One region of the Pseudarthrobacter cremeus genome, then DNA from elsewhere that is predicted to be linked to it. Evidence: riboswitches for the same ligand, from Rfam matches in the RefSeq annotation. Region 1 holds a riboswitch; each other region holds the start of a gene.
What was found. A riboswitch is a leader RNA that binds a small molecule or an ion and turns the genes downstream of it on or off. The one in region 1 is predicted to bind thiamine pyrophosphate.

Region 1 (7,615 bases):
CACGGGCAGAAGCAGCAGCACTGCGCCGGCGGTGGCCACCGCCACGACCAGGGTCCTGGCGTTCCCTTCGCTGTTCCCCGCAAGGGAAGCCGCCGCGAGGACCACGGCCGCCACGGCAACCGCCATGAAGACGTGGCTCGTGGACCGGATCAGGGCGCGGTTGGCGTCATAAAGGGTGCGCCGCAGGATTGGCGCTGCGATGGCGGCGGGCAGCGCTGCGTAGAGGAAGGCAATCCCGGTGATGACGATTGCTTCGTTACCCAGCAGGAGATAGCCGAACCAGCCGAGGAGGAGGGTTGCCGGCACCGCTGCTGAAGCAAGGGTCAGAAAACGCAACTGCTCGCGTTCGGGATCGTTCGCTTTTCTGTACCGGCGCAGCGGGGAGATGGCGCTGGCAATGAGTGCAGCCAGGAAAAGGGGAAGCAGGGCAGCGGCAGCCATTCCGGCGGCTTCGGACTGCGGAAAAGCGGGCTCCGTTAGCGGATATGCCCGCTCCGGAGGGTCCGGAGCGTACGCCGCCAGCACATTAAACGCCACAACTATAGCCGGTAGAACCCACGCCAGCACCCTGTCGAACCGGTCCTGAAGCCTGCCGTCCGGGAACACCAGCAGGATCCACGCCCAGGGCAAAAAGAACATCATCCACGCCCCCTCCGTCAGCGCCACGAGGTGGCCACTGACCGGCAAAGTGCTGCCGCTCCGGGCCGCCGCCGCGAGGTACGCGTCCATGCTTCCGACGGCAATGGCGCTGGCGCCGGCCAGGCAAAGGAATGCAGACACAGGGTTTGCCGGGCGTCGGCCCGCCACCAGGAGCCCAAGCAGCAGCGCAGGCACGCCAGCGCTCATGCGGATGAGGATTGCCGTCAGCTGTTGCGGGTCCGTGATGCGGGACAGTCCGGCGAGTCCCGCGACCAAGGCTGCGACGGTGACTGCCGCAATGGCAAACGAAGCGAGCCGGGGCCACAACACAGGCTCAGTGTATGCCCGTCCCATGACCACGGGCATCAGTGGTGGCACGGAGGAAAAGTCCCGCGCCAGCCGCGATCCGCACATGCCGGACGACGTTCACTCTGGGATGAAGCCGGGATGCCGATCGGGTGTCCCGGAACAACGAAAGGCAGGAATATGTCCACTGCAGCAGCCCGAATTGAGAGCAAAACAACTGGAAGGAAGGCCCGCGATCTGCGCCGCTTCTGGCGTCTCCTGATAGCCGTGCTCATTCCCCTTGGCCCCCTGGGCATCACCGTGGGACGGGCAGTGATGCCCTTCTGGACGGATATGGACGGCCGCCAGATCATCGAAAGCACCATCGCGCATCCGGAAACCTCGGCCGGCATCGCCTGGCTGGGGCTGGCGACCTATCCTGCGATGCTCGCCGGGGTCCTGGCCTTGGGATTTGTCGCGAGGCGCCATTCCCCCGTACTGGCAACCCTGGGAGCGGCCTTGAGCTTCCTGGCATTTGCCAACTGGAACGCCGCAGGAAACTCGGAAGCATCGATCCATGCCATGGCTGCAGTCGGTATCGGAACCGAGCAGATCGTGGGGGTCACGGACGTCCTGCTCGGGGCGCCCATAGCGGCGGTGACAGGTTTCGGCTGGCTGGTCGGGCACATCGCCGGCATGATCCTCGCGGGGATCGCCCTTGGCCGATCAGGACTGGTCCGCTGGTGGGTGGCCATCGCCCTCATCGTGTCGCAGCCATTTCATTTCATCGCCGCGGTAGTCATCCCGAACCGCTGGCTGGATGTCACCCTTGGCTGGGGACTGACGACGTTCGCATGCCTCATGGTGTCGCTGGCCATCCTACGCGTAGCAGACGATGACTGGGACCTGCCGCCGGTCTCCAGGGCCTAGCTGGCTGTGGTAGCTTCGTCTACGACCACACGGGGGCCCTGCATGGGCTGAGATCAGGCTGACGCTGCCTGCGACCGTTGAACCTGTCCGGGTAATGCCGGCGAAGGAAGTGAGTATCCCTTGAGCACCACCGAAACACAGCACAGCCCTGTCCACGCCGGGGCAATCAACAACACCGCGTCACTGAAATCCCATTCCTTGGCGTACCTTGAGGATCCGGACAATGGCATCCGGGTCCCCGTCACCGAGATTGCCTTGGACCCCTCGCCCAACGGCGAAGCCAACACCCCTTTGCAGGTGTACCGCACGGCGGGCCCCGGCAGTGATCCCGTCGTCGGCCTGGAGCCCTTCAGATCCTCCTGGATTGAGGGGCGGCATGACACGGAGCCCTATTCAGGCCGCAAGCGGAACCTGCTCGACGACGGCCGCTCGGCCGTCCGCCGGGGGGCCGCGTCCTCGGAGTGGAAAGGCACGCGGCCGGTTCCCCGCCGCGCCGTCGAAGGCAGGACGGTGACCCAGATGCACTATGCCAGGGCGGGCATCATCACTCCGGAGATGAGGTTTGTTGCACTGCGGGAGAACTGCGACGCGGAGCTTGTCCGGAGCGAGGTGGCAGCCGGACGTGCCATCATCCCCAGCAATATCAATCACCCGGAATCCGAGCCGATGATCATTGGCAAAGCTTTCCTGGTGAAAATCAATGCGAACATCGGCAACTCAGCGGTCACCAGTTCCATCGCCACCGAGGTGGACAAGCTGCAGTGGGCCACCCGGTGGGGCGCGGACACGGTGATGGATCTCTCCACCGGCGAGGACATCCACACAACCCGCGAGTGGATCATCCGCAACGCACCCGTGCCGATCGGTACCGTGCCCATCTACCAGGCCCTGGAGAAGGTCAACGGCGAAGCCAACGCACTGACCTGGGAAATCTTCCGGGACACGGTGATAGAGCAATGCGAACAGGGCGTGGACTATATGACCATCCATGCCGGCGTGCTGCTGCGCTATGTTCCCCTGACGGCCAACCGCGTCACCGGCATCGTGTCCCGCGGCGGCTCCATCATGGCCGGCTGGTGCCTGGCGCACCATCAGGAGAACTTCCTGTACACCCACTTCGACGAACTCTGCGAAATCTTTGCCAAGTACGACGTCGCATTCTCGTTGGGCGACGGCCTGCGTCCGGGAGCGACGGCGGACGCCAACGATGCCGCGCAGTTCGCCGAGCTGGATACCCTGGCCGAGCTCACCCAGCGGGCCTGGGAGTTCGATGTCCAGGTCATGGTGGAAGGTCCCGGGCACGTGCCCTTCCACCTGGTGCGGGAGAACGTGGAGCGGCAGCAGAAACTCTGCAAGGGCGCCCCGTTCTACACCCTCGGCCCCCTGGTCACCGATATCGCCCCGGGCTATGACCACATCACCTCCGCCATCGGCGCCACCGAGATCGCCCGCTACGGCACGGCCATGCTCTGCTATGTCACGCCGAAGGAACACCTGGGCCTGCCCAACAAGGACGATGTCAAGACCGGCGTGATCACCTACAAGATCGCCGCGCACGCCGCGGATCTTGCCAAGGGCCACCCCGGCGCCCATGAACGGGACGATGCCCTGTCCAAAGCCCGGTTCGAATTCCGTTGGCGCGACCAGTTCGCACTCTCCCTGGACCCGGTCACGGCGGAGGCGTTCCACGACGAAACCCTGCCCGCAGAGGCCGCAAAAACCGCGCATTTCTGCTCCATGTGCGGGCCGAAGTTCTGTTCGATGCGGATCAGCCAGGACATCCGGGACGAATACGGTTCAGCCGATTCCCAGGAAGCGATCGCGGCGGCCTACAGCGGCATGCGGGAAAAGAGTGCGGAGTTCATGGCCTCCGGCGGCAAGGTCTATCTGCCGGAACTGCAGGTACCGGCAACCGACGGTGAGGCCGCCTCAGGACGCCTGAACTGACGCTGACCTGCTGACATCGGCGATAAAGGACCGGATGGCGCGGTCCCCTTCCGCCGAATCCTGGGGCCGGTGCCCGCCCGCGGCGACGCGGTGCACGGCACCGGTTTCCCGGAGGTAGCCGGCGATTTCCTCGTAGAGCGGTTCCCAGCCGCCTGTCAGCACCATGGTGGGGACCCCTGGAACTATGTGCAATGGAGCTTCCCAGGCAGGTACCTGCAGCCGGAGCCGGCGGGCGGACCGTTTTTCCTCCACGGAGGAAGGCTCCTGCAGGTCCGCCGCAAACATCCTGCGTAGGAACTCACGCTGGAAGTCTTCATCGCCCAACTGGTGCCGGACGTCAAAAAGCGGCTGCATCAGGGCAACATGGGCTGAGGTGGCAGGCAGTTCAGCGGTCAGCGAGAGGCAGGCCGGCTCCACCAGCGTCAGGGAAAAGACGAGGTCCGGGCGTTGGACGGCCGCCATCATGGCGGCGATGGCGCCCTGGGCATGGGCGACAACGTGGCCGCCGGCCCCTCCGCGGCCGTCATCGGCCAGCGAACGCAGGATGATGGCGGTGTCCTCCGTGAAGGAAGACTCCATGGGCCCGGCGACGGGGTCGAAGCCGTGGCGCCGCAGGAACAGGGCATCGTAGGCCAGCGCCATTCCGTGCTGGCGCGGCCACGCGGCCGCCCCGAAAGGCCCGGCGCCGTGCACGAACACTACCCTCTGCTTGAACATGACCCAACCCTATTTGACGGTGCCGACATCCATCAGGAGGCGGCACCGAATCCCGTGCTGAGCCCCCACCAAAGGGACAGGATGCCGGGCTTTGGAGACCTGGCTACTTGCCGAGGAATTTGTCGAAACCCTTGGGCAGGTTCAGCTGCGAGGGGTCGAAGTCGCCGCCCTGCTGGCCGAACGCTGCGCCGGTGGGCAGGGCCTTGGCCGCCCCCGCCCGCCGCGCCTCTGCGTCCTTGAGTTCCTGGGCCGCCTTGGCCGGGTTGCCGGAACGGGCCTTCTTCTTGGGCGCGTTCTTGCCCCCCTTGCGGGCACCGCCGGGACCGGCCATGCCGGGCATTCCCGGCATCCCGGGCATGCCGCCGCCCTGCGCCATCTTCTTCATCATCTTCTGCGCCTGCGCGAAACGCTCCAGCAATCCGTTGACCTCGGACACGTGGACGCCGGAACCGCGGGCAATGCGCGCCCGGCGGGAGCCATTGATGATCTTCGGCGCGACCCGTTCGTGCGGCGTCATGGAACGGACGATGGCTTCGACACGGTCGATCTCGCGCTCATCAAACTGTTCCAGCTGCTGGCGGATGTTCTGCGCACCCGGCATCATCATGAGCATCTTCTTCATGGAGCCCATGTTGCGGATCTGCTGCATCTGGGAGAGGAAGTCGTCCAGGGTGAAGTCTTCCTGGTCGGCGAACTTCTTCGCCATCCGGGCAGCTTCATCCTTGTCCCAGTTCTTCTCCGCCTGCTCGATCAGGGTCAGGACGTCGCCCATGTCCAGGATGCGTGAAGCCATCCGGTCCGGGTGGAAGAGTTCGAAATCGTCAACACCTTCGCCGGTGGACGCGAACATGACGGGCTTCCCGGTGACCGACGCGACTGAGAGCGCGGCACCGCCGCGGGCGTCGCCGTCGAGCTTTGAAAGGACGACGCCGGTGAAGTTGACGCCCTCATCAAAGGCCATGGCCGTGTTGACGGCGTCCTGGCCGATCATGGCATCGATGACGAAGAGCACTTCGTTGGGAACGATGGCGCGGCGGATCTGGCGCGCCTGCTCCATCATCTCGGTATCGACACCGAGCCGGCCGGCGGTATCCACGATCACGAAGTCGTGCAGCTTCTGCCGCGCCTCCTCGACGCCGGAGCGTGCGACGGCGACAGGGTCACCCGCCGGGTGCTCCAGTTCCGAGGTAGCACCCGGGTGCGGGGCAAAGACGGGAACGCCGGCACGCTTGCCGACCACCTGCAGCTGGGTGACGGCGTTGGGGCGCTGGAGGTCGCATGCCACCAGGATGGGGCTGTGGCCCTGGGACTTCAGCCACTTGGCGAGCTTTCCCGCGAGCGTGGTTTTACCGGCACCCTGAAGGCCGGCGAGCATGATGATGGTAGGTCCGGTCTTGGCCATCCGGATGCGACGGGTCTCGCCGCCGAGAATCTCAACCAGTTCCTCGTTGACGATCTTCACGATCTGCTGGCTGGGGTTCAGCGCCCCCGACACCTCGGCCCCGAGGGCGCGCTCACGCACGCGTGCCGTGAACTCGCGCACCACGGGAACGGCAACATCGGCATCCAGGAGGGCGCGGCGGATCTCCCGTACGGTGGCATCGACATCGGCCTCGGTGAGGCGGCCCTTGCCACGGAGATTCTTGAAGGTTGCTGTCAACCGGTCAGAGAGTGAATTGAACACGCGCCGCGCACTTCTTTCAGTGGAGTTACAGGTGGGACTCGACTATCTAGGGTACCAAGACGGGCCTGCATGATGGCATGCTGTCGTAGGTGACGAGCCAAACGAGTGTAAAAACCCTGCTCATCCTGGGTGCCTCCGGGGATCTGACCGGACGGCTGCTGCTGCCCGGCCTTGCCCGGCTGGTGGCCAAAGGCCGCGCCGAAGGGCTCAGGCTGGTGGGCGCAGGCTCGGATGACTGGCCCCCGGAAAAGTGGCGCGCCCGGGTCCACGATGCCTTCGCCGATGCCGCGGAGACAGCGGGTGCTACGGGGAAAAAGGCGCTGACAGCCTTGGCGAAGGCGACGGAATACCATCAGCTGGATGTGACGGCGGACGGGGCCCTGGCCTCGTTGCTGGCAGCGCTGGACGGCCCCATAGCGGTCTACTTTGCCCTCCCGCCCCATGTCAGCCAGCTCGCCTGTGAAACGCTGAAGCCGGGGCAGGTTCCGGCCGGGACGCGTCTGGTGATGGAGAAGCCCTTCGGTTCCAGCGAGGCGTCGGCAGGTTCGCTGAACCGGACGCTTGCGGCACTGGTTCCCGAGGACCACATCCACCGCGTGGACCACTTCCTGGGCAAGGCCACCGTGCTGAACATCCTGGGCCTGCGCTTCGCCAACAACTTCCTGGAGCCGGTCTGGAACCGTGAGCACGTTGAAAAGGTGGAGATCATCTTCGACGAGGACCTGGCACTGGAAGGGCGTGCGAGGTATTACGACAATGCCGGCGCCCTGCGCGACATGATCCAGAGCCACTTGCTGGAGATCATGGCCCTGGTAGCCATCGAGCCGCCGGCCACCATCGGGGAACGGGACCTCCGGGACGCCATCGCCACTGTGCTGCGTGCCAGCAGCATCAGTGCGCCGTATGCGAAATCGACCCGGCGGGCCGTCTACACTGCGGGGTCGATCGCGGGGCGGAAAGTCCCGGACTACGTGAAGGAAACGGGGGTGGATGCGGACCGGGGCACGGAGACCCTAGCCGAGGTCCAGGTGGAAATCGACAACTGGCGGTGGAAGGGGGTTCCCTTCATTCTGCGCTCCGGCAAAGCCCTGGGCGTAAAGCGCAAGGAGGCCGTGATCACGTTCCGTCCGGTCCCCCACCTTCCGGCCGGCTTTACCGGAGTGGATTCCCCCAACCAGCTGCGGATCGGATTTGGACCGGACACGCTCCAGTTCGACCTCGATGTCAACGGACCCGGCAGCATCTTCAGCCTCAGCCGCGTCACGTTGAACACCGAACTGAGCGCTTCGGAGTTGCTGCCTTACGGCGAAGTGCTTGAAGGCGTCCTGAACGGCGATCCCCTGCTGTCGGTGCGCGGCGACACGGCGGAGGACTGCTGGCGGATCATTGAGCCCGTACTGAAGGCGTGGCAGC
Region 2 (7,615 bases), on a different contig from region 1:
GTGGCCCTGACCCAATTTGTGTCACGCGGCTTCGATTATGACTACCCGTGCAGTTCAGCGCCAGACGAAGTTCCAGGTTCCCAGGCCGGCGGCTGAAACAACAGCCGCCGCCGCGATCAGGACCCCGCCCAGCAAAACCCAGACATCCAAAAGGGAGTACGTGGACTCCCGTGCCCATGTTCTTTGCCCGCTGCCAAAACCCCGGGCTTCCATGGTGACGGCCAGCCTGGAGGCACGCCGGATGGCCTGGACCAGCAGGCCGAAACTCTGGCCCAGCGTAGCGCGCAGCCGATGGAGGGGACTTCCGTGCGAGCCCACTCCACGGGCACGGCGCGCCATGCCGATGGTCTGCCATTCCTCAGCCATCAGCCCCACAAGCCGCATCGCGGCCAGGGTGCCAAGCACAAAACGGTGCGGCAGCCTGGCCTTCTGGGCCAGGGCATCGGCGAGATCGGTGGGGTCCGTGCAGCTCATCAGCAGGATGGCGGGCAGTGCGATCGCCAGCCCGCGGAGCACAAAGCCAAGCCCCAGCTGCAGTGACCCTTCGCTGATGGACCAGATCCCGACGTCGAGCAGTACAGTTCCGCTGTCCGCCGCCACGATCGCGGTGCTCCAGCCGCCCAGGGCCGCCGCGAGGATGAGCGGCCAGGCCCGCTGCCACAGGAGCCCGAGCGTCAGGCCGGCCAGGGGAAAAAGCGCGAACTCTGCCAGCAGCGCCGTAGTGGCAGACACCCAGTCAATGGAGAGGGCCAGCACCAGGGTGACCAGGAAGACGGCCGCGAATTTTGCCAGCGGGTTTGCCCGGGTGAGGAGGGCGTGGTTTCCGCCCAGGTTCAGTGCCGCCCTCACGGGGCACCGGCTTCCAGGCGCGCCTCGCCCAGCGACGCCGGGCCAAGGTGCAGTCCGGTGCCGCCCAGGACCGCACTGAACTCCTGGTCGTGGGTCACCGAGACCACCGCGGTTCCGGCATCGAGCAGTTCAGACAGGAAAGACGCGAGTTCCGCCCAGGTGTTGGCATCCTGGCCGAACGTCGGTTCGTCAAGCACCAGCACCTTCGGGTGGGCCGCCAGGACCGTGGCCACCGAGAGCCGCCGTTTTTCGCCGCCCGAGAGCGTGTACGGATTGGCGTCCACCAGGTGCGTCAGGCGGAGCCGTTCGAGCAGGTCATCCACCCGTTCCTCCCCGTGGCCCAGGTGGCGGGGACCGAACATCAGCTCGTCCAGCACCCGGCCGGTGACGAACTGGTGCTCGGGCTCCTGGAAGACCGTTCCGATGCGTGAAATCAGTTGGTTGGCTTTCCACTTGAAGGGATCAATTCCTGCCCCCGCGCTCAGGTCGACCGCGGCGGACACCTTACCGTGCACCGGTTCAAGCAGTCCGGCGAGCGTCAGGGCGAAAGTGGACTTTCCGGCGCCGTTGGGGCCCGTCACCGTCAATGCCTTGCCTTCCCGGACCTGTGCCGCCACCCCGGCCTGGACCGCCACCGGGGGGATGGTTCTGAAGCCACGGCGGAGCGGACGCCCGCGGGAGACAGCCAGGTTTTCGGCGGCCAGCAGGAGGTCGCCGGAACCGGCGGAGGTGCGGCTTCGGGTTGCCGGAACATACCCCGGCACCCAGACTCCTGCCGCGATCAGCATGTCCCGCGCCGCTGCCAGCACCTGGTCCGGGGGGCCGTCCAGCAGGACCGCCGAACCGTTGGCCGAGCCGGGCTGCAGGACCACGATCCGGTCCACCAGGTCTTTCCAGACGGACACCCGGTGTTCCACCACCACCAGCGTTGCACCGGTTTTGTCCAGGCAGCGGCCCACGGCGTCGCGGACCTCAAACACGCCGTCAGGGTCGAGGTTGGCCGTCGGTTCGTCGAGCAGGATCAGCCCGGGCCGCATCGCGAGGATGCCCGCCAGAGCCAGCCGCTGCTTCTGCCCGCCGGACAGGGCCGACGTCGGGTGGTCCAGCGGGAGCCCGGCGGAACCCCGCGTGCCGGCGGCACCGGCTTCACCCGCGGCACTACGCAGCCCGACGTCGTCGAGCGCCTCGTGGACCCGCCGCCAGATCTCGTCCCGCGGAACGGCCAGGTTCTCGGCGCCGAAGGCGACGTCGTCACCGAGCCGGGAAAGGACCACCTGCGTTTCCGGGTCCTGCTGCATCAACCCGGAACGGCCGCGCTGGCCGCGGGGAACAACGCCGTCGATCAGCAGCGAACCGGTCTCGTCGGCGTCGTCACCCTCGTCCCCCAGCACCCCGGCGAGGGCGTGCAGCAGCGTGGATTTGCCCGCGCCGGAGGGGCCCAGCAGGAGCACCCGCTCGCCTGGACCGATCTCCAGGTCGAGCCCCTGGACGGCGGGGGCGGAGCGGCCGGCGTGCCGCCAGCCCCAGCCGCGCGCGGACACCGCGGCCGGGCGGACCTCCGCGGTGCCGGCGTCGGAAGCGGTCATCAGCTGAAGGCAGGCTCCGAAGCTGCCTTCCGCGACGCGAAGGAGCTCAGCACACCGGTCCGGGCCAGGCCGCGGGTTGCGATCCAGGACAGGGCGCCGGCAATCACTGCGCCGGAAATGGTGCAGAACACGATGTAGGCGAGCTTGTCACCGGGTTCGTAGGCGATGTTCCAGCCCCAGGGGAGGAAGGAGTCGTTCAGGCCGCAGAACAGTCCGGCACCTGCACCGGCCAGCAAGGCCGCGATGAGGTTGTACTTCTGGCGCAGGAAGGAGCCGAACCTGAACTTGCCGTACACGAGCAGGAAGAACACCAGCTCGGCGCCCAGGCCCTGAAGAACCCCGGAAATCAGCACCGTGGCACCGTACTGCGAGCCCATAATGAGCTCACCGGTGGCGGCGACGGTTTCGCAGAAGAGGGCTGCGCCTGGCTTGCGGATGATGAGCATGCCCAGCACCGCGGGGATCATCCAGCCGCCGGCCAGCAGGCCGGTCAGCGGGGGGTAGACGGCGTTCATCGGTGCGGAAACGATGCCGGCGCCCTGTGACCACGCCCAGAAAATCACGCCGCCGGCGATCGCGATAAGCGCGGCCACCACAATGTCTACGACGCGCCAGGTATTGGTTGTCTTGTTGAATGCTGCAGTTGTCATTGGTCCTCCTGAGGAACAGGAGGGGAAAGTGCACCCGGCAAGCGGCGCTGCCGCCGCTGCCGGACACTTCGAGAACTCGACTCCCTTGCGCCGGTACTAACCGGATCAGGTTCGAGGGTCTGCGGCTGTCCGCACTCTCAGCGCCCACCTACGGTTCCCTGGCAATGCCAGTGATGTCCGACGGCGGCGCTCCCCTGTCGTAAATAAATCTGCCCTGTTGGGCGTGGTCCAGTTTACACCGCCGGCGGGGTAGATTGTGGGCCATGACCTCCGAATCGTCCCCCGTTACAGCCTTCGATCCCGACTCGGGCGAGGACCAGCCCCGCGCCGCCCTCGAAGCCCTGACAGCCCGGATCGACGCCGAGGTCAGCGAGTTGCAGTTTCCGCGTTTCACCAAGGATGATGCGCTGAACCTGGGGCTGCTGCTGGTGGAGCTTGGCAAGAGCCGCAAGCTGCCCATCGCCATCGACATTTCCAGGGCGGACCAGGTCCTGTTCCACGTGGCGCTGGAAGGCGCCACGCCGGACAACGAGCACTGGGTGCGGGCCAAGCAGCGCACTGCGGCACGGTATGAGATCCCCTCGCTGCAGGTGGGGTTGCGCGCCCGGCTGCGGGGCGGCCGGATCGAGGACCAGGGCTGGTATGACGAGTCCATGTACGCGGCCCACGGCGGCTGCTTCCCTGTCTATGTCACCGGCGTCGGCGCTGTGGCCACGGTGACGGTTTCGGGCCTGCCCCAGCAGGAGGACCACGACCTTGTGGTGGAAGCGCTGCGGGAGATCCTGGCGTCCATGCGGTTAGGCTAAGGTCAGTCCGTTTTTCGCCCGCTAGGAGTCACACGAATGAACCTTTTCATCAAGCTGCTTGGCACCGGGGTCAGCCTCGGCGCCGGCTTCCTCGGCACCAAGGTAGTCAACGCCGTGTGGGAGAAGTCCACGGGGCGCAAGCCGCCCACCGGCAAGCACGAGGACACTCCCACCACACTGCGGTCAGCCCTGACCTTCGCGCTCATCTCGGCCTCGGTCAGCACCGTCATCCAGGTGCTCGCCAACCGCGGCACCCAGCGCGCCATCACCCGCTTCGCCAAGTCCCAGGACATCGTCTAGCAGGCTGTCCGGCACCGGCGGGAAGGCCGGGGGCTGTCCCGCGCCGGCGGAACGGCCGGTCTGTCCGGCACGGGCGGGAAGGCCGGCCGCCCTTAATCAGTCCGGACGGCCGGCGTCGGACGCTTCGTCCCGGGCGGTCTGTGCCGCCTTCTGAACCACGGCTTCCAGCTCATCGGAGCTGAGCAGCTCACGGTGCAGGTGCTTGGTGCGGTACCCGGCGCGGCCAACCATGTGCGCGGACACCGGCACCGTCAGGAGCTGGAAGATCCACGCCACCAGCAGCACCGGCCACACCCACAAGGTGCGCATCTGCAGGCCGATGGACGCCAGCAGCAGGAAAAGGCCCAGGACCTGCGGCTTCGTGGCCGCGTGCATGCGGCTGAGCAGGTCCGGGAAGCGGAGCAGGCCGACGGCGGCGGCAAGGGACATCAGGGCACCCACCACCATGAACACGGCGGATACGGTGTCGATGATGATGTCCACCGGAATGGCTTCAGGATTCATTGGGCTGCTCCCGCCGGCCGGCCACGAAACGCGCCACCGTGGCCGAGCCGACGAAGCCGACGATCGACAGCGCCACCAGCAGCATCAGGTTGTTCAGGTGCCGGTTGACGGCCATGTCGACGCACAACGCCGCGCCCAGGATGGCCAGCAGGACGTCCGAGGCCAGCACCCGGTCCAGCAGCGATGGCCCGCGGGCAATCCTGATGATGGCTCCTGCGGCCGCCAGCGAAAGAATGACTGCGGTGACAGCCAGGACGGTCTGCATCATGCTGCGGCCTCCTGCCGGATCGTTTCGAGTTCTGCCGGCGTGCCCATGATGCGGATCAGGCCTGCCTCGATGCTCCGCACTTCCTGGCGCAGTTTCTCCACACCTTCAGGGGTGCTGATGTTGAGCGCATGGAGGTACAGGGTGGAGGTGGAACGGTCCACTTCCACCACCAGGGAACCGGGGATCAGCGAAATGACGTGCCCTGTGGCAGTGACCATGAGGTCCTGGTGGCTGCGGAGCTGGACGGCGACGACGGCGCTGATCACCCGCGGTCCGCGGACCGCGGCCAGGTACATGACGTCGATGCTGGCGGCCACCACCTTTCCCATGAACCGCACGGCGAACGGGACGGCGTGGAGGATGTTGAACCGGCCGCTCAGTTCCACCGGAGGCAGATAGAACATCCGCGCCACCAGCACGGCCAACAACGTACCGAAGAGCAGGTTGCCGGGGCTGAAGTCCTGCCACAGCGCGCCCCAGACGATGACGAGCCACACGAGCAGGGGAAGTTCCTGCCTCAGGGAAATCCGACGGCGGCTCATTTTCCGCCTCCGGCCTTCAGTGCCAGCGGCGGTACAGGCGCGTCCTCGCCCAACACCGCTTGGATATATGAGGTGCGGTCAAGCATTTCCTGGGCGGCATGGTCGGCAACACCGAAGAGCGGGCCGGCGAAGACGGTGAGCGAAACGCCGAGCAGCACCAGGCCCACGGTGGGGCCAACCATTGTCCGGGGCAGCAGCGTGACGTTGGTGCGGCCGGCCCTGCTGCCGGTGTCCGAATCCTCAGGCGCGGCCAGCAGCACGGGGTCCGGGTACTCGGCGTCGGAGGGCTTGCGCCAGAACGCGCGGTTCCAGACCCGGGCCACGGCCAGGAGCGTCAGGAGGCTGGTCACCACTCCGCCGATCACCAGGGCGTAGGCCAGCGGGGTGCCCAGTTCGATACCGGCCTGGATCAGGCCCACTTTGCCCAGGAATCCGGAGAACGGCGGGATGCCGGCAAGGTTCATGGCGGGCACAAAGAACAGGATGGCCAGCACGGGCGACAACTTGGCCAGGCCCGCCAGCCGGTCCACGGAGGAACTGCCGCCGCGGCGTTCGATGAGCCCTGTGACCAGGAAGAGGCTGGTCTGGATGGTGATGTGGTGGGCCACATAGAAGACAGCGGCGCCCAGCCCGGCCACCGATGACATCGCCAGGCCGAAGACCATGTAGCCGATGTGGCTGACCAGGGTGAAGGACAGCAGTCGTTTGATGTCGCTCTGGGCCAGTGCACCCAGGATTCCCACCACCATGGTCAGTAACGCCGCGATCATCAAGGGCGTGTTCAGACTGTCACCGGGAAACAGCAGGGTTTCGGTGCGGACCATCGCGTACACGCCGACCTTGGTCAGCAGGCCCGCGAACACGGCGGTTACCGGTGCAGGCGCGGTGGGATAAGAGTCAGGCAGCCAGAAGGACAGCGGGAACACAGCGGCCTTGATGCCGAACGCCACCAGCAGCATGACGTGCAGCAAGGTCCGGGTCCCCTCGTCCAGGTCCGCGAGTTTGATGGCGAGATCGGCCATGTTCACGGTTCCGGTGGCCCCGTAGACCATGGCGATGGAGATCAGGAACAGCACTGAGGAAACCACGGACACCACCACGTAGGTGACACCGGCGCGGATGCGCGGGCCGGTCCCGCCCAGGGTCATCAGGACGTAACTTGCCGTCAGCAGGATTTCGAACCCGACGTACAGGTTGAACAGATCCCCTGACAGGAACGCATTTGAGACCCCGGCCACCAGGATCAGGAAGGTGGGGTGGAAGATCGACACCGGCGCGTCCTGGTCGCCGTCGGCCATTCCCTGCCCGGTCGCGTACACCAGCACCGCCAGGCTCACCGCGGAGGACACCACCAGCATGAGGGACGAGAACTGGTCCACCACCATCACAATGCCCCAGGGCGGCAGCCAGCCACCGATGTGCACGGCGGACGTCCCGCCGTCCCACACCGACGCCAGCAGCACGCACTCGAGCAGGAGCGTCAGTGACAGCACCCCGATGCTTACGGCGCGCTGGGACCGGGAATGGCGGATCAGCAGGAAGGCCAGGGCGGCCCCGAGGATGGGAAGGACGACGGCGAGCGGGGCAAAGCTTGCGATGTTCACTTCACACCTCCTTCGGGGCCAGGGTTGAGGTTGCGTGATCCGGGCTGCTCTTCCGCTGCGGCATCGGCGGCAGGAATTTCCCGCGAACCGGCCGTTATGGTCGCGGCCGTTCCGTGGGCGTCAGCCGCCGGGCCATGGTCGGAGAGTGAGCTCCCGTCGCCGCCAAGCATCGTCAGGGGAAACTCGGAGGTCTCGGCCGGAATCTCGGCGTCGTCCTCGGCATCAAAGCTTGGGGTCTCGGCGACGCGAAGGTCCTCGAGGTCGTATTCGATTTCGTCCTGGCGCGCCAGGACCCAGGTGCGGTAGATGATGCCGAGCATGAATGCCGTCACGGCGAAGGAGATGACGATAGAGGTGAGGATCAGGGCCTGCGGAAGCGGGTCCGCGTACTCCTGGGCGGCGGTGTCCTTGGTGTACAGCGGAGCAAGCCCGGCATAACCGCCCGTTGCCAGGATCAGCAGGTTGGTGGCGTTGGCCAGGAGCATCAGCCCCAGCAGCACCCGGGT
Region 3 (7,615 bases), on a different contig from region 1:
TTGTCGAGGAGGCAATTACGAAGGGCAGCGAGCTTCGCCTGAAGGATGACAAGGGCCGCGTCATCATCGTTCCCGGCAATGCCCTGGGCTACGTGGAAATCGGTGCCGAAGAGTCCCGCCGCGTCGGTTTCGGCCAGTTCTGACCGCGGGCACCCATGCTTTCACTCACCATAGTTGTCCTCGTGAGCGCGGCTGCAGGCTTTGTGGTCTGGGCCAATGACAAACGCCATACCAGGTACGGCATGGGGTTGCCCGCAGGAATTGCCGTTGCCGTGGGCGCGTTCAGCTGGATCATTTTCATGGCCGCAGGTTTTGGCTACCTGCCCGGCCTGACATGGATCCCCTGGATTCTGCCCATGGTCCTGGGGACCGCAGCAGCCATCGGAGCTGTCATCTACCTTGGCCGCACGCGCACCCGCCAGGACACCATGCGGCTGACGCAGGCTCTCAAGCTGTAGCTGGAACCGGCTGTAAAGCAGGCTGCACTTCTTCGGAATCAATGCTCCGGAATCAGTGCTCCGGCTGGTGCCCCGCCTCGGTGCACAGGCAGAGCCGGTTTCCTTGGGCATCCGTGACCACCACCCAATCAGGTGCGTGGTCACGGTTCATTAAGGCTCCGGCTGCCGCCGCCTTGTCCAGGACCGGCGCGGATTCGGCGAGGCTCCAGTGGACATCCACATGGAGCCTGTTGCTGTTGGGCGTGGGCGTTTCCTGGAACCACACACTGGGCCCACGGCCGTACGGGTCCACGAGGTCCCCGCCGGGCCCCTTCCTGTACCCCAGCGCCACGCGCCACACTTCGGCGATCTCGCCGGGGTCCGCGGTGTCGATGCCTATCTCCACCGTGCGGAACAGCCCCGGCTGCGCCTCTGCCCCTAGCTCTTCGGCCACGGAACTCGTTGCCTGCGCAGCAGCCGCATCCCGCTCGGTGACCTGGCCCCCGGCGTCGTGGGACGTCAAGCGGATAAACACCCGGTTGTACCGCCAGTCCAGGTCGGGATGGTGGTTCTGTTCTTCCGCGGAACGTCCGACGGCGGCAATCAGCTCGAGTGCGGCGGCCGACGTCGGCGCCTTGTAGACAGTCACCAGCCCGCCCAGCCGGTACCGCCAGTCCGGCAGTGCAGCCAGGACAGCGTCGATCCGTTCACGGGTGAGTATGTCTTCCTTGCCGGCCACGGCGGACTCCTCGGCTAGTACTCCAGAGCCCGGCCCGGCGGACGGCACCAGGGGCCGGCCTAGAGGAACTCTGCCCGGCCTTCCATGGCCGATGATGCCAAGGCGTGCTCACGGCGCGGTATCCTGCCGGCCGCTTTCGCCAGCCTACCGGCGATAACGGCGTGTTTGAAGGCTTCGCCCATCAGGGCCGGGTTCTGGGCGCGCGTTACCGCAGTGGCCAGCAGCACGGCATCGCAGCCCAGTTCCATGGCCAGCGCGGCGTCCGACGCCGTCCCGATGCCGGCGTCAAGGACCACCGGAACCGAGGCACGCGAGACGATCAGTTCGATGTTGTGCGGGTTAAGGATGCCCAGGCCGGTGCCGATAGGGGCGCCCAGCGGCATCACGGCGGTGGCACCCAGGTTTTCCAGGCGCAGTGCAAGGACGGGGTCATCGTTGGTATAGGCGAACACCTTGAAGCCACGGTTCACGAGCTGTTCAGTGGCATCCACCAGCTCGACGGCATCCGGCAGCAGGGTCTGTTCGTCCGCGATGACTTCCAGCTTTAGCCAGTCGGTCTCCAGCGCTTCGCGTGCCAGTTCTGCCGTCATCACCGCGTCGCGGGCGGTGAAACAGCCCGCAGTGTTGGGCAGGATCCGGATGCCGTGGTCCACCAGGAGCTGGAACAACGACCCCGATTCGGCGGGCGAATAGCGGCGCATCGCCACGGTGGTCAGCTCGGTCCCGGACGCCAGCAGGGCTGCGCCCAGCCCGTCCAGGCTGGGGGCTCCGCCCGTGCCCATGATGAGGCGGGAGCCGAGCTCGACGCCGTCGATGATCAGGGGGTCGCCATGCACTGGCTGTTCTGTTCCCTGTGTTGGGATGGTGCCGGTTTCTGTCATGGTGTCAGCCTCCTTGGACTGCGGTGACCAGTTCGACGTCGTCACCTTCGGCGAGCGCTGTGACGTACCACTGGCTGCGGGGTACTACTTCGGAGTTGTGCGCGACGGCGACGCCGAGTTTCTTCCCGTCAGTCGCCTGGCCATTGGCGGCGAGCGGCCGGCCGGTGATCTGGCTGACCAGGGTGGAAATTGAGGCGTCGTCGGCTACGGCATGCTGCGAACCGTTGAGGGTGATGATCATGCTGGTTCCTTTTGGTGGTCGATCGCGTCCGGCACGTCGTGGCCGGGGGTCTCCGGGCGTGAAAACCTTGATGGGCTCATGGCGGCCCAGCGCCGGTCCTCCCGGCCGTCCATGAGCTCACGGCAGATGACGGCCGCCGCCGGAGCCAGGAGCACGCCGTGGCGGAAGAAGCCGGTGGCAATAATCAGCCCAGGAATCTCGGGTACGCGGCCAAGGAGCGGTGCGTTGTCCGGGGTGGCGGGCCGCGCCCTGGCCGTGCATTCCAGGAGTTCCAGCTCCGAGACCGCAGGGACCAGGACCTGGGCGTCACGCAGCAGCTGGTAGACGCCGCCCGCTGAGACGGCGGTGTCCGCTGTGAGGGACTCCTCCGAAGCGGACACGGTATCTTCCCGCTGGGTGGCCCCGATCACCACTGAGCCGTCCTGCCGCGGAACGATGTAGACCGGCACGCCCCGGACCAGCCCTCGGACGGTGGAAGTGACCAGCGGGCGGAGGTGCCGGGGTACAGCCAGCCGCAGGATGTCGCCGTAGACAGGCCGGAGGGGAAGGTGCAGTCCCGCCGGCAAGCCGCCCAGGGTCGGCGCCTGCAACCCGTTGGCCACAATGGTTTCCGTGGCCTGGACTGTTCGGCCATGTCCCAGGCCCACGCCTGCGACGCGGCCGTTCTCCCAGAGAAGGGACCCGGCGCGCTCATCGACGGCGAATCCTCCGGTGGCCCCGTCAACTGCGGTTACGGCGCCGGGCCCATGGGTGGCAAGCAGCTCCCGCAGGGACACCACCAGTTTCCGCGGATCCACCTGGTGGTCAGCGGCAATTTCCAGGGCACAGGAAATGGCGGGGCTCAAGAGGCCCTCCTTGAGCCTTGCGCCGCGGACGGTGAGCGGTTCAACCTGCAGGCCGTGGGCCTGCTGCACCGCGCGCAGGTCCATCAGGGCCCGCCGGTCCGCAGCGTCCGCCCCGACAGCAAGGGTGGGAGTCGTCAGGTAGCCGGTATCCGCTGCTCCTGCGCGGGCAAGGTCCGCTGCAAAAGCAGGCCAGAGTCCTGAGGATTCGAGCATCAGCTCCAGGAGGTCTTCCTCCTGGTAGTGGAGTTCACTCACCGCGGCCAGCATGCCGGCAGCCGCCCAGCTGGCGCCCTGCCCCGGGGCGTCGTCAATCAGGGCAACGGAACGTCCCGAGCGCCGCGCCTCCCAGGCAATGCAGTGGCCGATGACTCCGCCGCCGATCACGGCCACGTCAGCCCGAAGTGTCTTCTCAGCGTGAAGCATCAAGGGGTTCCTTCCCTACGCCGGTATTAGCCGGATCAGGTCAAGCGGTCGGCTGTGACGCCCTCTCAGCCCGGCAGCTTTATGACGGCTGCAACGGGCTCCCGCAGTACCCGCCCAGTTTAGGGGAATTAGGCTGGCTTCCATGAACGTGACTTCCACACCCTCTTCAGGTCCCTCCGCCGTTCCTTCCACGGCGGGCTCCACACCGGATTCCGGCAGCGGACTCCCCCGCAGCGCCCGGCTGTACCTTTGCACCGATGCACGCCGGGACCGGGGGGACTTCGGCGAGTTCGTGGAAGCGGCATTTGCCGGCGGCGTAGACATCATCCAGCTCCGCGACAAGGAGATCGAGGCCGCCGAGGAACTGGAGCTGCTGGCGGTGCTTCGGGCGGCGGCCGAGCGGCACGGGCGCCTCTGGGCAGTCAATGACCGCGCGGACATCGCCCTTCTGTCCGGCGCGCCGGTCTTCCACATCGGACAGCAGGACCTGCCGGTGGCATCCGCCCGCTCGCTGCTTGGCGGAAACGGAGTGATCGGGCTTTCGACACATACCCCGGAACAGGTGGAAGGCGCCATTCGGCTGTCGTCGGCACTGGCAGCGCCCGACGGCGGCCTGGACTATTTCTGCGTCGGGCCGGTCTGGGCAACACCCACCAAACCCGGCCGGGCCGCCGTCGGGCTGGAGCTGGTGGAGTATGCAGCCGAGGCCGTGCGGGCGGCCGGCGGGGACCAGGAAACCGTTCCCTGGTTCGCGATCGGTGGAATCGACCTGGGCAACGTCGAAGAGGTGGTGGCGGCCGGGGCGCGCAGGATTGTGGTGGTGCGTGCCATCACAGAGGCCACGGACCCGGCGGCTGCGGCCGCGGCACTCCTGGCTGCTCTGGACGCGGGTGCCGCCTGACACCGCGTTGCCTGACAATCCCCCGCGCGGCGGGTCAACGCGTGCACGATCTGAGGAAACCGGGCTAATCTGACTTTTGTGTCACATCATCGTTTGGCTCCCTATGTCCGCGAACACACCAACGCCCTTGAGGCGGCTCTAAGTGCGCTTCGGACTGAGCTGGAACTGCCGGGGCCCTACCCGGAGGAGGCCGTCCGGGATGCCGAGGACGCCGTCGCCTCCCACGAACTGCCCGAAGCCGACCTGACGCACATCGAGTTCCTCACCATCGATCCGGCGTCGTCCACCGACCTGGACCAGGCGCTGTTCATCGAGCGCGACGGCGGCGGGTACCGCGTGCTGTACGCCATCGCCGACGTCCCTTCCTTCGTCCGCCCCGGTGGCGGCCTGGACGCCGAAACGCGACGGCGGGGCCAGACGTTCTACGCCCCTGACGGCCGTATCCCGCTGCACCCGGAGGTCATCAGCGAAGGGGCCGGGAGCCTCCTGGCCGGCCAGCTCTGCTCGGCGTTTGTCTGGGAGTTTGAACTGGACGACGCCGCACAGGTATCTTCTGTGGCCGTCCGGCGGGCCAGGATGTCCAGCCGGGCCAAGCTCTCCTACAAGGGCGTCCAGGCCGAACTCGATGCCGGATCAAACAACCCGGTGCTGCAGCTCTTGAAGGAAGTGGGCCTGAAGCGCGTTGAGCTGGAGCGCCGGCGCGGCGGTGCGAGCCTGAACATGCCCGAACAGGAAATCGTCCAGTTGCCCGACGGCGGCTACCGGATTGCCGCGGCGCCCCAGCTTCCGGTGGAGGACTGGAATGCCCAGATTTCGCTGATGACCGGCATGGCGGCCGCCAAGCTGATGCTTGACGGGAAAGTGGGAATCCTGCGCACCATGCCGGCCCCGGACGAGAGGTCGCTGCGGCATTTCAGGATCCAGACCGAGGCCCTGGGCAAGCCGTGGGACGGGAAAACCAGCTACGGCGAATACCTCCGCAGCCTCGATCCGACCCACCCCCGGCAGCTTGCCATCCTGCACTCCGCCGGCATGCTGTTCCGTGGTGCGAGCTACACGGCGTTCGACGGAACTGTCCCGGACGACGCCATCCAGTCGGCCATCGGCGCCGCGTATGCCCACACCACTGCACCGCTGCGCAGGCTGATCGACCGCTTTGTCCTGGTGATCTGCGAGGCCCTGAGCAACGGCCGGCCGGTTCCGGACTGGGCCCGGGAGGCACTGCCCTCCCTGCCGGAGATCATGGCAGGATCTGATCAGCTGGCGGCGCGGATGGAGCGCATGGCCCTGGACACCGTGGAGGCTGCCCTGCTGGTCAACCACATCGGGCAGGACTTTGATGCGATTGTGATTTCGGGTTCCAAACCGCAGAAGGATATCGGGAACGGAAAGAGCAGCAACGGGAAGAACGGAAACGGGAAGAACGGCAATGGGCCTTCAGGGATCATCCAGATCGCCGAACCCGCCGTGACAGCCCGGTGCGCCGGTGACATGGAATCCGGCACCAAGGTCAGGGTCCGCCTGATCTCCTCGGACATCGCCGCCCGTGAGGTCCACTTCGAACTGCTGGCATAGCCTTCCGCGCCCGGTTTGAAGTGGCTGAAACCGGTATTCGGGGTCCTTACGGCTAGACTGAAGAAGTAGAAATGGATGCCCGGTCGTTGATTTCCTTGATTTTGAATTCAACAAGCCCGCCCCTACGCGATCTTGAGATGTACCAGTTGGTCACCAGTGCCAGCATTTAGATAGCCCGCGATCGGCTTCCACTGGATTTGCTTGCGCGCTTCGAGCGTGCTCCGGAACGGCTTCGGCCGGCCCGTTGAGCAGGCAGCGCCAATGCCCAAATGAATAAGGAAACTCCCCTGTGAGTGAATTGCATACCCACCAACTGCTGACTGACGACTCCGGCATCGAGACCCTCGAACCGGAAGAGACCATCATCTCGGACGAGAAGCCGCACGAGATCGAGGAGAAATCCTTCGCGGACTACAACGTCCGCGCCGACATCGTGGAATCCCTGGCTGACGCCGGGATCACCCACCCCTTCCCCATCCAGGCCATGACCCTGCCGGTGGCACTGTCAGGCCATGACATCATCGGCCAGGCCAAGACCGGCACCGGCAAGACCCTCGGCTTCGGCATCCCCGCACTGCAGCGCGTGGTGGGACCGGACGACGCCGGCTTTGACAAGCTCGCCGTCCCGGGCGCCCCCCAGGCCCTGGTCATCGTCCCCACCCGCGAGCTGGCAGTGCAGGTGGCCAACGACCTCCAGACCGCGTCCCGCAAGCGCAACGCCCGCATAACCACCATCTACGGCGGCCGTGCGTATGAGCCCCAGGTGGAGGCCCTGCAGAAGGGCGTCGAGATTGTGGTGGGAACCCCCGGCCGCCTGATCGACCTTTACAAGCAGAAGCACCTGAGCCTGAAGAACGTCAAGATCGTCATTCTGGACGAAGCTGACGAGATGCTTGACCTGGGCTTCCTGCCCGACGTCGAGACCCTCATCGCCGGTACCCCTGCGGTCCGCCAGACCCTGCTGTTCTCCGCCACCATGCCCGGCCCCGTCATTGCCATGGCGCGCCGCTACATGACGCAGCCCACCCACATCCGCGCCGCCGACCCCGATGACGAGGGTCTGACCAAGCGCGACATCCGCCAGCTCATCTACCGTGCCCACAGCATGGACAAGATCGAAGTTGTTGCCCGTATCCTGCAGGCACGTGGCCGTGGCCGCACCATCATCTTTACCAAAACCAAGCGCACCGCCGCCAAGGTGGCAGAGGAACTCGTGGACCGCGGCTTCGCCGCCGCAGCCATCCACGGCGACCTCGGCCAGGGCGCCCGCGAGCAGGCCCTTCGCGCGTTCCGCAACAACAAGGTTGACGTTCTCGTTGCCACAGACGTAGCCGCCCGCGGCATCGACGTCGACGACGTGACGCATGTGATCAACTACCAGTGCGTCGAGGACGAAAAGATCTACCTGCACCGTGTGGGCCGCACCGGCCGCGCGGGCAACAAGGGTACCGCAGTGACCTTCGTCGATTGGGACGACATGCCCCGCTGGGGCCTGATCAACAAGGCACTGGGCCTGAGCGTCCCTGAGCCGGTGGAGACGTACTCCTCGTCGCCGCACCTCTTCGAAGAACTG

Region 2: it holds a riboswitch for thiamine pyrophosphate, as region 1 does, so the genes downstream of both, ACS5PJ_RS04020 (ECF transporter S component) here and thiC (phosphomethylpyrimidine synthase ThiC) in region 1, are expected to answer to the same signal.
Region 3: it holds a riboswitch for thiamine pyrophosphate, as region 1 does, so the genes downstream of both, thiO (glycine oxidase ThiO) here and thiC (phosphomethylpyrimidine synthase ThiC) in region 1, are expected to answer to the same signal.

Annotation. Positions count from the first base shown of each region.
Region 1 covers NZ_JBPZHC010000001.1:683,212-690,826, forward strand. Annotated here, with positions in the region: gene ACS5PJ_RS03065 (sensor histidine kinase) at 1-969, opposite strand, end outside; gene ACS5PJ_RS03070 (hypothetical protein) at 1,126-1,854, shown strand; TPP riboswitch at 1,874-1,980, shown strand; gene thiC (phosphomethylpyrimidine synthase ThiC) at 1,975-3,801, shown strand; gene ACS5PJ_RS03080 (alpha/beta fold hydrolase) at 3,784-4,518, opposite strand; gene ffh (signal recognition particle protein) at 4,622-6,202, opposite strand; gene ACS5PJ_RS03090 (glucose-6-phosphate dehydrogenase) at 6,292-7,615, shown strand, end outside.
Region 2 covers NZ_JBPZHC010000002.1:66,250-73,864, reverse strand. Annotated here, with positions in the region: gene ACS5PJ_RS04035 (glycoside hydrolase family 25 domain-containing protein) at 1-96, shown strand, start outside; gene ACS5PJ_RS04030 (energy-coupling factor transporter transmembrane component T family protein) at 55-849, opposite strand; gene ACS5PJ_RS04025 (ABC transporter ATP-binding protein) at 846-2,435, opposite strand; gene ACS5PJ_RS04020 (ECF transporter S component) at 2,435-3,085, opposite strand; TPP riboswitch at 3,150-3,291, opposite strand; gene ACS5PJ_RS04015 (heme-degrading domain-containing protein) at 3,349-3,891, shown strand; gene ACS5PJ_RS04010 (DUF4235 domain-containing protein) at 3,928-4,191, shown strand; gene mnhG (monovalent cation/H(+) antiporter subunit G) at 4,288-4,695, opposite strand; gene ACS5PJ_RS04000 (MrpF/PhaF family protein) at 4,685-4,963, opposite strand; gene ACS5PJ_RS03995 (Na+/H+ antiporter subunit E) at 4,960-5,505, opposite strand; gene ACS5PJ_RS03990 (Na+/H+ antiporter subunit D) at 5,502-7,109, opposite strand; gene ACS5PJ_RS03985 (Na(+)/H(+) antiporter subunit C) at 7,106-7,615, opposite strand, start outside.
Region 3 covers NZ_JBPZHC010000004.1:123,375-130,989, forward strand. Annotated here, with positions in the region: gene ACS5PJ_RS09080 (DUF3107 domain-containing protein) at 1-143, shown strand, start outside; gene ACS5PJ_RS09085 (hypothetical protein) at 156-458, shown strand; gene ACS5PJ_RS09090 (4a-hydroxytetrahydrobiopterin dehydratase) at 511-1,176, opposite strand; gene ACS5PJ_RS09095 (thiazole synthase) at 1,236-2,057, opposite strand; gene thiS (sulfur carrier protein ThiS) at 2,062-2,298, opposite strand; gene thiO (glycine oxidase ThiO) at 2,295-3,566, opposite strand; TPP riboswitch at 3,561-3,681, opposite strand; gene thiE (thiamine phosphate synthase) at 3,709-4,467, shown strand; gene ACS5PJ_RS09115 (RNB domain-containing ribonuclease) at 4,546-6,042, shown strand; gene ACS5PJ_RS09120 (DEAD/DEAH box helicase) at 6,332-7,615, shown strand, end outside.